DNA from 4 places in the Bradyrhizobium sp. UFLA05-108 genome. Region 3 is predicted to be linked to each of the others. Evidence: riboswitches for the same ligand, from Rfam matches in the RefSeq annotation. Region 3 holds a riboswitch; each other region holds the start of a gene.
What was found. Region 3 has a riboswitch for cobalamin ahead of SO140_RS22445 (ribonucleoside-diphosphate reductase subunit alpha). Riboswitches for the same ligand answer to the same signal wherever they lie in the genome.
Positions count from the first base shown of each region.

Region 1 (3,256 bases), on a different contig from region 3:
CGGATCGAAGCCGTGATGGCGGAGACTAAAAAAATGTTCGCCAATCTCGACTGGTTCAGCGCGGTGTCCTATCACATGATGGACGTGCCGACCGCGATGTTCACGCCGCTGTTCGTGATCGCCCGCACGTCGGGATGGGCTGCCCACATCATCGAGCAGCGTATCGACAACAAGATCATCCGTCCGTCAGCCAATTACGTCGGTCCGGAGAATCTGACTTTCGTGCCGCTCGAACAGCGCAGCGGATTGCGCTCGTCGGTCCGCGCCGCCTGAGGAACTGCCAGATGCCCTATCTCGTTGCCGCCGATCTGCCGCAAGAGCCTGCCGGGCTCCGCTTCCGCGCGTTCCTGAAGCAGCCGGGCATTCTGAAGCTTCCTGGCGCGCATAACGGCATGGCGGCGCTCCAGGCCAAAGCGGCCGGCTTCGAGGCGCTGTATCTCTCGGGTGCCGCGATGACAGCATCGATGGGCCTGCCCGATCTCGGGATCATCACCGTTGATGAAGTTGCCTTCTTCATCCGCCAGATCGTCCGCGCGTCGGGCCTGCCCCTTCTCGTCGATGCGGACACCGGCTACGGCGAGGCACTCAACGTCATGCATGCCACGCGCGTGTTCGAGGATGCCGGCGCAGCTGCGCTTCATCTCGAAGACCAGAGCTTGCCGAAGAAATGCGGTCATTTGAACGACAAGAAAATTGCCGATGCACATGATATGGCAGCCAAAGTGGCAGCCGCGTCAAAAGCTCGTCGCAATCTCGTGATCATCGCCAGGACCGATGCGGCCTCAAGCGAAGGCCTCGATGGCGCCGTTGCCCGTGCCAAACTCTATATGGAGGCGGGTGCCGACGCGATCTTCCCCGAAGCGCTTAACACTGCCGAGATGTTCCGCGCCTTTGCCGAGCGTATGCCTGGCGTACCCCTGCTCGCCAATATGACCGAATTCGGAAAGACCCCGTTCTTCACAGCCGCCGAGTTCGAGGCGATGGGCTACGCGATGGTGATCTGGCCGGTGTCTTCGTTGCGCGTGGCGAACAAAGCGCAGGCAGAACTTTATGCTGCGATTTCGCGCGATGGTGGCACGCATAAGCTCGTCGACCGCATGCAGACGCGTGCGGAGCTCTACGCCACGATTGGACTGCACGACTACGAGGCACTGGATTCATCGATCGTAAGAACGGTCGTTCCGGCCGGTATGCCACAGCGCAAGTGAACGGCGAGAGGTTGACGGCACCCCATCGATGCAGATAATCGAAAACGTCGAGGTTCTCCGGGTCCCGCTTGATCTGGAGCTAAGAGGGAAGCCGGTGCGCTCCCGGTCCGTTCGGACTGAAGCAATGCCGGCGCTGCCCCCGCAACTGTAAGCGGCGAGCTCGCATCCAATCGTGTCACTGAAGCGAAAGCTTCGGGAAGGCCCGGGTGCAGGCGACGACCCGCGAGCCAGGAGACCTGCCCCGACAACATAATCGTCCACGGGCGGGGTGTCCCGGTGGTACGCCAAGCAGCTGCCGCATCCGCGGCTGCCTGCCAGCGTCCGCCATGGCCTTTTGCCCCCACCAAAATGGGGTTAAAGCTATGACTTCTCTTTCACTACCAGTCGCAACGCTCGGCACGCCCCGTATTGGGCCACGCCGCGAACTCAAGCTCGCACTCGAAGGTTTGTGGGCCGGCAAGATCAGCGAGCAGCAACTTCTCGAAACCGCAGCCGGGCTCCGTGCTGCCAACTGGGCACGCCAGAAATCGCTCGGCGCAACCATCATCCCGTCGAACGATTTCTCGCTTTACGACCAGGTGCTCGATACCAGCGTCATGGTTGGCGCCATCCCCGATGCCTACGGCTGGAAGGGCGGCCTGGTCTCGCTCAAGACCTATTTCGCGATGGCACGCGGATCACAGGGCGACGCACACGACGCGAGTTGCGGTCACGCCCATCATGGACATGGTGCAACAGCGCAGGAAATGACCAAGTGGTTCGACACCAACTACCACTACATGGTTCCGGAATTTCACAAGGGCCAGACCTTCAAGCTCTCCTCGCGCAAGGTGATCCAGGAGTACGATGAAGCCAAGGCGCTCGGCTATCAGACCCGTCCGGTGCTGGTCGGTCCCGTCACCTTCCTGAAGCTCGGCAAAAGCCATGACGCGGCGGTCGATCCGATCTCGCTGCTCGATGGCCTGCTGCCCGTCTATGTCGACGTTCTCCAGGAGCTCGCCAAGCGCGGCGCTGAATGGGTCCAGATCGACGAGCCTTGCCTGGTGCTCGATCTCAATGAGATCGAGCGGAACGCACTCCAGCGCGCCTATGCGCGCTTCGCCAAGGACGTGCCCAACGTCAAGATCATGCTCGCCACCTATTTCGGCGCGATCGGCGACAACCTTGCAACCGCTCTGGCGCTCCCGGTAGCCGGGCTGCACGTCGACCTGATCCGCGCGCCGCAGCAGCTGAGCCAGGTCGAATCCGGCGCCCGCGCCGACCTCGTGATCTCGCTCGGTGTCATCGACGGCCGTAACGTCTGGCGCTCCAGCCTGTCGGCGCTGATCGACCGCTACAAGCCGATCATTGCCAGGCTCGGCGCCGGCCGCGTGCAGATCGCGCCGTCCTGTTCGCTGCTGCATACGCCGATCGATCTCGAGCTTGAGACCGGCCTCGATCCCGACGTCAAGAGCTGGCTTGCCTTCTCGGTGCAGAAGATCGCCGAGCTGTCCACGCTAGCGAGGGCCCTCGCAGGCGATGACAGCGTCGCCGATGCCCTCGCCGCTTCGGACAAGGCCGCGAAAGCCCGCCAGATCTCACCCAAGATCCACGACGCGGCGGTCGCCAAACGCATGGCGGCGATCGACGACGCCATGCGCCGTCGTACCAGCGCTTTTGCGAGCCGCGTGGAGATCCAACGCAAGCGCTTTGGCCTTCCGGCCTTCCCGACGACGACGATCGGCTCGTTCCCGCAGACCGCGGACGTGCGCAATGCCCGCGCCGCGCATGCCAAGGGCAAGCTGACCGACGCGCAGTACGAGCAGTTCCTCAAGGAGGAAACCGCCCGCACGGTGCGCTGGCAGGAGGAGATCGGGCTCGACGTGCTCGTCCATGGCGAGTTCGAACGCAACGACATGGTGCAGTATTTTGGCGAGCAGCTCTCCGGCTTCGTCTTCACCCAGTATGGCTGGGTGCAGTCCTACGGCTCCCGCTACGTCCGCCCGCCGATCCTGTTCGGCGATGTCTCGCGGCCAAAACCAATGACGGTCGACTGGTGGCGCTATTCG
Region 1 covers NZ_JBANAZ010000062.1:11,064-14,319, reverse strand. The annotation lists gene prpC (bifunctional 2-methylcitrate synthase/citrate synthase) at 1-273, shown strand, start outside; gene prpB (methylisocitrate lyase) at 285-1,208, shown strand; cobalamin riboswitch at 1,242-1,466, shown strand; gene metE (5-methyltetrahydropteroyltriglutamate--homocysteine S-methyltransferase) at 1,571-3,256, shown strand, end outside.
Region 1: linked by a shared signal. The riboswitch ahead of metE (5-methyltetrahydropteroyltriglutamate--homocysteine S-methyltransferase) and the one ahead of SO140_RS22445 (ribonucleoside-diphosphate reductase subunit alpha) in region 3 are both predicted to bind cobalamin.

Region 2 (3,256 bases), on a different contig from region 3:
CGTCCAAACGTCGAAGTCGCCATATCGCGCTTGCGTGAAGGCGACATTGCCCCAGAGCTTCAGATTGTCGATTGGACGGACCGCGGCGGCCAGTTCGACACCCTTGGTGTGGACCTCGCCGGCGAGGGTCGAGACCGCATTCGTGAGCGCGACGTAGACGTTGTTTCGCGTGATGTCGTAGGCCGAGAACGCGACTTCGGCGCGTTTATCGTCGGATATCAGCTTGATTCCGGTCTCATAGATGCGGGCGCTCGTCAGCTCCAGCGAAGTCCCCGGGGTGACGGAAAATATGCCGGCTGCGGCAGGATCGTAGGCCGTCGCATACATGCCGTAGAGCAGCAGCCCCTTCATGGGCTCGAAGGTCGCTGCCGCGCGGTAGGACACGGGATTCCAGGTCTTGGTGAACGGCTGGCCGGCAGGGAAAGTGCCATCGAAGTTGACGCCGCTACGCGATAACGTCAGGTCATCAACACGAATCCCACCGATCAACGCGAACAGCGGAGTAAGTTTGAGCCGGTCCTCGATCGAGATCGCCGCATTGTCGAGACGGCTGTTCCGGATATTGGGCTCCGGCACGCCGTAGAAGCCGGGATCGGGATCGAGCACCGTCACCGAGTCGGCTGGATAGGTGTTCGGATTCCCTTCCTGCGCAAATTGAATGTCGTTGCGGCTCACCGACAACTGGGTGGCGAGCCGGTTCTCCATGCCGAAGAATGACGTGTTCCACACGACGTCGGTATTGTCGCCGATGACCCGCTGCTTGTGCGTGACGAAGAAACGATCACGATCGATCATTGAGGTCGCGGTATTGAAGGCGTAGGTCTCGCTATCGTACCAATGGCGTCTGGCGCCATATTCGTAGGCCTGGTTCTTGATCGTAACGCTGTCGAGGACGTTCCATTCGAACCCGCCGCGCAGCCAGACTTCGTGCGCGCCGATGGAATTGTCGGTCACATTGTAGTTTGTCGTCAGCGTGCGCGAGTCGACGGTGACAGGACTGAGTACCGAGCCGTCGAACGTATTGATCGCCGATCCGGCAACGACACCGTGAGTGGAGTACGCTCCCGAAAATGCCGTCGTCGTCAAAGGCGCTCCCCAATAGGCGTGTCCGTCATCGCGCCGGTATTCGACCGCGCCGAAAACCTTGAATGATTCGTTGACGCGGTAGTCCAGTTGTCCGGAAACATTGTTGAGCTGCTGGTAGTCGCCGTCCACGAAGCTGTTGATCTTCGATGAGCTGAGGTCGAAGCGATAGTCGAGCCCCGGCACATTCGTGCTGCCGCCAGAGCCGAAATGAGTCCGGTAGGTGCCCAGCGAATCGAGGGAAGCATCGAGCTGGTTCTTGATCGGGCCTGTGGACGGCTGGTTGTTCACATAGTTCACGGCGCCGCCAATCGCGGCGAGCCCCGACATGATCGAGGACGGCCCCTTGAGGAATTCGACCTGATCGAGATTGGCCGTATCCATCACCCGTGAGGTGATGCTCTGCGGGCCAATCCAGATTCCGTTGTAAAGCACGGACACCTCGCCAAAGGAGAAGCCGCGCATTGAGAAGCCGCCGGGCGCGCCTGCTGCATCGCCCGACAGCACGCCGACGGCGCCTTGAGCGGCTTCGGTCGTGGTACGGTAGCCCTGTTCCTGCATCTGTTGCCGGCTCACGACATCCACGCTCGCGGGCGTCTCATGCACCGTCAATCCGAGCCGGCTTGCGCTGGTTGCCACGGCACTGGAGTTGAGGGGCGTTGCCAGGTTCTCATGACTGGCGGCCGCTCGCGGTGTGGGCTTCGAACCGGCCTGCTGCGCCGCGCGCTTGGCCGCGGCGTCTGTCCTCTTGCTGACATGCGTCGCGGCGTTCCGCGGTCTTGGCGCCTCGACCTCAATAGGTCCGATAATCTGCGGGTTTTGCGCGAATGCCAGGCGTGGGGCAGGCGCGAGAGCCAGCAGCGCTCCAAGCGGCAGCGCCGCTGCGCTGTGCCAATGCTTACGGAATGAGTTTAGTTTATGCGAATGCGCGCAGCCGAACGGCTGCTTCAAAAGTAGCTGGGTGTTGAACACTTCTGTGCCCGACGGCGAACAATTGGTCCGTCATGCACGTTCCCCGTGACTGTCTGCCTTTCGCCCCAATGCGGCAGATAGCGATGGAGTAACCAATGCCCCGGAGCACCCCGCCCGACACATTCGCGCATGACCACGGCTGGTAGCAGGTCTCCTGGCTCGCGGGTCACGGCCTTTGACCACCTTCCCAGGATCACGGATCCCAGTGGCATTAAATGGTCGTCGGCTCGCCGCTTACAGTTGCGGGGGCAGCTCCGGCATTGTCCGGGTAGGACGCACCGAATTCCCTTGAATAGCCCTCTCGGGCACTACCGCCCGCACAGTGAAACGGGTTCGGCGTGGAAGTCAAGGACTTGCGACAGCAGTTTGGTAACGACGAACTCTCGCCGATTCCCGATAAGATCATCGATCCGCTCGAAGACGTTCCCGTCGATCGCCGGTTCGGTGCGTAAGTTCCTGACTCTCATTTGGTTTGCGCCACTTGCCCGTCAACCCATTCCCGGAGTGCGGCCGGCTCGGCAGAGCCTTCGATGGTCATGAGGGATCCGTCGCGCGAAATCAGGATCGTCCGGGGAATTTCGCCCTGCCAGGTGGGATCGATTTCATATCGAATCCGTTCAGCGAAACCATCGCTAAACATCCAGTTCTCCGCAGGGGAAAGACCGGCCTGCTTCAACATCGTCAACGCCGCGGCGTCGGAGTTCGGGACAAGGTCGGCATCAATCGTAATGACATCGACGGCTGGGTACTCCTTCACGAAGTCGCCGAGCTGCGGCAGCTCGACCTTGCATGGCCCGCACGTCACGCCCCAGAAGTGCACCAGCGTCGGGCGCCCCGCGTGCGCCCGCAAGATCTGCTGCCAGCTTCCTCTGGTGAAGGGCTTCAGCCCCGGGCTCTCGGAGCCGGGTGCCGTCAGTGGAGTCGCGAGTAGCAGAACCGCCGCAAAGAATATGCGCTTCATTGTTCGCCCTCGATCGCAAGGAGACGGTAGCCGTCAGCCTTGGTCATCCACGACAGGAAGTGTTGGCTGCCATCGGAAACCAGAAGCGGGTGGTCGGAGGAATCCGACGTGCTCGCAATGACGCGGGGCTTCGACCAGGTCGCGCCGTCGTCCTCCGATCGGATGAGTTTCACCGCAGATTTGTCGCCATCGAATTCCTTCCAGACGATAGCGACTTCCTTTTGTCCAGCCATCACGTAG
Region 2 covers NZ_JBANAZ010000135.1:2,529-5,784, forward strand. The annotation lists gene SO140_RS44895 (TonB-dependent receptor) at 1-1,689, opposite strand, end outside; cobalamin riboswitch at 2,183-2,383, opposite strand; gene SO140_RS44900 (TlpA family protein disulfide reductase) at 2,519-3,016, opposite strand; gene SO140_RS44905 (sialidase family protein) at 3,013-3,256, opposite strand, start outside.
Region 2: linked by a shared signal. The riboswitch ahead of SO140_RS44895 (TonB-dependent receptor) and the one ahead of SO140_RS22445 (ribonucleoside-diphosphate reductase subunit alpha) in region 3 are both predicted to bind cobalamin.

Region 3 (3,256 bases):
ATCTCGAGCGCGATTTCGAATCCTCAGTAGTTGAGAACGTCGAGACTTCCATCTCCGGCCAAGTCTTTTCTGGATCGTGCTCCTGTTCGGGGAGGACCACAACGCCTATCTCGCCGGGAAGGCCCAGAAGACGTTCACCTAAACTTCTAACCTTACTTGTGTCAAACAGAACGACCTCGTAGGAGCTCTCATATTCCGTTTTCACTCCGTCCAAGCCATGCTTCTGCGCCATCGCAGCCCATGCGCCCAGTTCGTCAGGTTCAACTTGATCATACCACTCGTCCATGACCGCCAATTTGAGTGGCTCTCGCGCCTCGACAATGGAGTACCGCCCAGAACTACCTGCATAGCCGTGTGCAGCGTTCACATCATTCTCTAAAGCCATCCAAATAGCTTTGCCCGAATGCCCGCTTTGCCCCGCGCCGCCCCACACTCCATCCCTATTAGCATGGTTGAACTTGGTCCCCGCAGGAAGTTCCTCTATCTTGCTGCTCACCCAACCAGGATTCCTGGGTGGCACGCTTGGGTGCCTATCGTCAGGGCAACTCGGTGGCGGCTGCTGATGTTGCATGTCGAACTCTTTACACGTGCGCTTGAGTTTATCCATTGATGGCTAACGTGTTGCTGTCGCTTGGATCAATGTTAGCGCGGTCAGTTGGCCGGATCGCAGAGTATTGCACGCAATCATCGAAGCAGGCGCAGGTTTCATGGCTAAAGCAACAATGATGAGACGGCCCTTTTTCTGTTGAAGCCCCGTCTGGTTTGATTTGGGATGTCTAGGCGGCCCGCGGCGAACGGCCAAAGATGGGCCATCGGCTACAAACGCAAGAAAACTATTCGTGCGTGTGCAACTGAAATCGAATTTCAAAAACTGAATCTCGACCTGATCCACAGGCTATAAGGGGGCGACCTCAAAAGCCTGGGACAATCTCGAGCCGATTGCCGAGATCCGAACGCCCCACCCCACTTGGTGCCAGGTACGATTTTGCGATCCTCCGCAAGAGCACTGGCGTAGGACAGAGATGAAGCTGCTTGGAAGTCCATGGTGCGCGTACGCCTCATGCCCTTTGCAGAAAAGGACGATTGGGGAAGTCCGTCCGTCCATGGATTGGATCATACGATGTGCTGGTGCTGCCTTCGCGGCTCGATGGTCGACCAGGTCGTGCTAGAGCTGCTCGCGCTCGGGGTGCCAGTTATTGCTTCCGCCGCTGGTGGACTGCCGGAGCTCATACAGGATGGCGTAAACGGCTTTCTTTGCCAGCCGCGACAGATTTGCGAATTTGCCAATAGAATTGAAAAGCTTGCGCTCGATCGGAATTTGCTCAAAGGGATGAAGCAAGCTGCGAGAGCCGGCGCCGAGAGAAGCCTCGACGCGCTTAAAAAGCTTTGTCGCTATGAGCAAGGATTGAGAGCATTAGCCGGCTGTGCGAATCGACTATGGTGGCGACGATCAGAAGCATTCTTGAGCTCGTCAATACTCGATAACTGATTGGGGATGGCCGTCCGCGTGCGCCCCCCGTGAAATCAATCATTGACAGCTTGCCTCGAATATCTCCATATATGGGTGTCACGGTCCTACTGCGTCGCAAGATGTAGTGGCTAAGAGGGAAGCCGGTGAACTGCGCCTTTGGTGCGGAATTCCGGCGCTGCCCCCGCAACTGTCAGCAGCGAGCTGCTTCCGGACAACGTCACTGGTGCGCCCGCGCCGGGAAGACAGGAAGCAAGCAACGACCTGCGAGCCAGGAGACCTGCCGTGACGATCTGAACGTCCACGGGCGGGGTGTCCGGCGGTCGCTTGCACGCACCGTCCGGCAACACGTCTGCCGGCGTTCCGGCAGCGTCCTTCCTTATCGCCCCGTCCAAACACAACGCGCGCATCACGGGGCCCTTTGATGTCACTGAACCTGCACGACGCGGACACCGCTTCCGCACCCATCATCCAGTTGCGTCCACAGTCACTTGCGGCTGCTTCCAGCGAGCCGGCCATGCAGATCATCCGCCGCAACGGGAAGGTCTCGCCGTTCGATTCCGCCAAGATCGCGGTCGCAATGACCAAGGCTTTCCTCGCGGTAGAGGGCAGCACTGCGGTTGCTTCGCGCCGCGTTCACGAGAGCGTCGAGCAATTGACGGCCGAAGTCATAGCAGCCCTGATGCGCCGCGCAGGTGAGGGGCGCACCTTTCATATCGAGGATGTGCAGGATCAGGTCGAACTCGCCTTGATGCGCAGCGAGCACCACAAGGTCGCCCGGGCCTATGTGCTGTACCGCGAGGAACGGTCCCGCCAGCGCGCCGAGGAAGCGGCCGCGCAGCCGGCGCCCATCGCCGCACCGATCCTTCACGTGACGCTGCCGGACGGCTCGCGCGTCGGTCTGGACACGCGCCGGCTCGAACTGATCATCAATGAGGCCTGCGACGGTCTCGACGGCGTCTCCGCAGCCCCCGTGCTGGCCGAGACCACCCGCAATCTCTACGACGGCATCAGCCAGGACGAGCTGGCGCTGGCCTCGATCATGGCCGCGCGCACGCTGGTCGAGCAGGAGCCGAGTTATGCCTATGTCAGCGCACGCCTGCTGCTCGACAAGCTCCGCGGCGAGGTGCTGTCGCATGTCCACGGCGTTACGACGTTGGCCTCGCAGGGCGATATGGCGACGCACTATGCCGAATACTTTCCGGCCTATGTGAAGGTCGGCATCGCAGCCGAACTGCTCGATCCCGAACTCGCCCGCTTCGATCTCGGCCGCATCGCCGCGGCGCTGAAGCCTGAGCGAGACCTGAACTTCCAGTTCCTCGGCCTTCAGACGCTGTACGACCGCTATTTCCTGCATCAGCAAGGCAAGCGGATCGAGCTGCCGCAGGCCTTCTTCATGCGCGTAGCGATGGGCCTGGCAATTCGAGAGCTCGACCGCGAAGCCAAGGCGATCGAGTTCTACGATCTCTTGTCGTCGTTCGACTTCATGGCCTCGACGCCGACGCTGTTCAATTCCGGCACGCTGCGCCCGCAGCTGTCGTCCTGCTTCCTCACCACCGTATCGGACGACCTCGATGGCATCTTCAAGTCGATCAAGGACAATGCGCTGCTGGCAAAGTACTCCGGCGGCCTCGGCAACGATTGGACGCCGGTGCGCGGCCTCGGAGCCCACATCAAGGGCACCAATGGCGAAAGCCAGGGCATCATCCCGTTCCTGAAGGTGGCCAACGACACCGCGATCGCCGTCAACCAGGGCGGCAAGCGCAAGGGCGCGGTCTGCGCCTATCT
Region 3 covers NZ_JBANAZ010000030.1:89,597-92,852, forward strand. The annotation lists gene SO140_RS22435 (hypothetical protein) at 1-496, opposite strand, end outside; gene SO140_RS22440 (glycosyltransferase) at 1,043-1,489, shown strand; cobalamin riboswitch at 1,554-1,770, shown strand; gene SO140_RS22445 (ribonucleoside-diphosphate reductase subunit alpha) at 1,893-3,256, shown strand, end outside.

Region 4 (3,256 bases), on a different contig from region 3:
CCGATTGTCCCAGATCGCTATATCGCCTTCCCTCCAGCTCCAGCGGACGGTATTTTCGAGAGCCGTGATATGAGACTGAAAGACATCAAACAGCTTCTGGCCGTCGTATTTTGGGATACCAACGAAATTTTGCACCAGAGCGCCGAGCACCAGCGCGCGTTCGCCGGTCTCGGGGTGCACGCGCACCACAGGATGCTCAGTCTGATAGATCGTCCTAGTGAAGACTTCGTCCAAGTGCTTTTTGTCGAGCTCGCTGACACGGTCCAGTATTGCGTAGTCAAAGGAGTTGCTGTGAACGGCCCAAAGCTTGTCTGCAAGCCGCTGCAACGGCGGTGCTAGGTCGAGGTAGGCCGCAACGGTGTTTGACCAGGCTGTGTCGCCACCGAAGGGTGGTATTACAACGCCTCGTAGCACCGCAATTTTGGGGTAGGCATCGACGAAGGTTCCATCGGTGTGCCACAAGTCGGCCCGGCTACCGGCGCGGGCAGAGTCAAGCTCGATGGTCGACGTCGTTCCCTTTATGGCACCGAGCGTTGGATGAGGTGCCAGACTTCCAAAACGAAGGGCAAAGCGCTCCTGCTCAGCATCGTCGAGATGACCCTGGTCGCGAAAGAAGATAACCTTGTGCTCCACCAGGAGCTCATTGATCGCGGCGATCGTCTGGTCCGGCAAGTCTCCCGACAGCTTGACGTTTCGGATCTCTGCGCCGATGCGCGCTGCGCGTTTGACGATGTCGGCACGAGGAATGATGCTATCCGACGATCCGGCTGCATCCATGGTGACACTCTCCAATTTGCAGGTTGTTCGCCAGACCAAGCTATTCAACTGCGACAGGAGTCGACGAACGCTAAATTGCGGACCGCAAAGCGCAAATCCGCCATAATGCGTGGCAACAGCGACGAGCTCTTGTGCTCTTCAGGCGACCTCGTAAAATTGACCGGGTCTGTCAATCCGATCAATTGCTAGCATTGGTAGTTGACCGGCCCAAAATGTCCGCACTTCGCTGGGACGTTGATGCAGATGTTGCAGTTCAGCGCCGACGAACAAGAAAACCGTCCGCCTTGGAATCGACAACGACGCTCCTCAAGGTCTCGTTGGCCGAGATCTATTTTGCTTCCTTCGTACTGTTCGATCGATGGCGATCTTGACGGCGGCGGAGGTCGACGCCATGAAGGTATAAGACGCACTTTACGACGCACTCGCACGTGTTAGGCGCGAGCTCGTCGAGCAGATCCTGCCGCGTGAAGCTTTGCGCGACGATTGCTCCGGACAGATGCGAAGGGCTCGATGCTTTCTTCGTTAAGACAGACCTGCCCGGCCAGAAGCCGCAGCAAAGGTAATCCGCAGAGGTTGACGTTACCCCTCTGGTGCAGATAATCGAAGTTGTCGAGGTTCTCCAGATCTCTCTTGATCTGGAGCTAAGAGGGAAGCCGGTGCGTCCTCGATCCGTTCAGGATTGAATCAATGCCGGCGCTGCCCCCGCAACTGTAAGCGGCGAGCCCGCATCCATACGTGTCACTGAAGCAGGCGCTTCGGGAAGGCCGGATGCAGGCGATGACTCGCGAGCCAGGAGACCTGCCCCGACAACATAATCGACCACGGGCGGGGTGTCCGGTGGTACGCCAAGCAGCAGGGCGCTTTCGCGGCCCTCCTGCCTGCGTCTCCGCCATAGCCTTTGCTCCAACCACAATGGGGTTAAAGCTATGTCTCTTCCCTCACTTCCTGTCGCAACCCTCGGCATGCCACGTATCGGGCCACGCCGCGAACTCAAACTGGCGCTCGAAGGCTACTGGGAGGGCAAGATCAACGACCGGCAGCTTCTTGAAGCTGCGGCCGGTCTTCGTGTCGCTAACTGGGCACGGCAGAATTCGCTTGGCGTCACCGTCATCCCATCGAATGATTTCTCACTCTATGACCAGGTTCTCGACACGAGCGTCATGGTTGGCGCGATTCCTAAAGCGTACGGCTGGGAGGACGGTCCGGTCTCGCTGACAACCTATTTCGCCATGGCACGGGGCTCGCAAGACCAGGAGCACGACGGTCAAGCCCATCATGGCCATGGCGCCGCTGCGCAGGAAATGACCAAGTGGTTCGATACCAATTACCACTACATGGTGCCCGAATTCCATAAAGGTCAGACCTTCAGGCTTTCCTCCCGTAAGCCGATCGAGGAATATGAGGAGGCGAAAGCCCTTGGCTATCAAACACGGCCTGTCCTGATCGGACCAGTCACCTTCCTTAAGCTCGGCAAGAGCGCCGACTTGGCGTTTGATCCGATTTCGCTGCTCGATAGCCTCGTTCCGGTCTATGTCGAGGTCCTCCAAGAACTGGCGAAACGTGGAGCCGAGTGGGTCCAGCTTGACGAGCCCTGCTTGGTGCTCGATCTGGACGAGACCACACGAAGCGCGCTGCAGCGTGTCTATCGGCGTTTCGCCAAGGAGGTGCCCGGCATCAAGATCATGCTTGCCACTTATTTCGGTGCAATTGGCGACAATCTGGCGACAGCTCTGGGGCTGCCAGTCGCCGGATTGCACGTCGATCTGGTGCGCGCTCCTCAACAATTGAGCCAGATTGAACCCGGCGCCCGCGCGGACCTCGTGATTTCACTCGGCATCATCGATGGCCGCAACGTGTGGCGCTCCGACCTGTCGGCACTCGTGGAGCGGTTCAGGCCCGTCATTGCAACGTTCGGCAAGGATCGCGTGCAGCTGGCGCCGTCCTGCTCACTCCTTCATGTCCCAATCGACCTTGAGCTGGAGACCGATCTCGATTCTGATGTAAAGAGCTGGCTTGCCTTCTCGGTTCAGAAGATCGGCGAGCTCGCGACCTTGGCAAAAGCGCTCGCGGTCGACGGAAAGGTCGTTGCCGCCGCGTTTGCCGAATCGGACTTTGCGGCGACGGCCCGCCGAGCTTCGCCAAAGATCCATGACACGGCCGTTGCCCAGCGTACGGCGGCGATTGATGCGGTTATGCGCCGCCGCAATAGCGCTTTTGAGAGCCGCGCCGAGCTTCAGCGCAAGCGTTTCGGCCTGCCGCTTTTCCCAACGACCACGATCGGGTCGTTCCCGCAGACGGCAGAAGTCCGCACTGCTCGCGCCGCGCGTGCCAAGGGAAAGTTAACAGACGCGCAATATGAACAATTCCTGAAGGATGAAACGGCTCGCGCCGTCCGATGGCAGGAAGACATCGGGCTCGACGTGCTCGTACACGGCGAGTTCGAGCGCAACGATATGGTCCAGTATTTCGCTGAGCAGCT
Region 4 covers NZ_JBANAZ010000045.1:5,810-9,065, forward strand. The annotation lists gene SO140_RS28605 (TauD/TfdA dioxygenase family protein) at 1-777, opposite strand, end outside; cobalamin riboswitch at 1,373-1,597, shown strand; gene metE (5-methyltetrahydropteroyltriglutamate--homocysteine S-methyltransferase) at 1,704-3,256, shown strand, end outside.
Region 4: linked by a shared signal. The riboswitch ahead of metE (5-methyltetrahydropteroyltriglutamate--homocysteine S-methyltransferase) and the one ahead of SO140_RS22445 (ribonucleoside-diphosphate reductase subunit alpha) in region 3 are both predicted to bind cobalamin.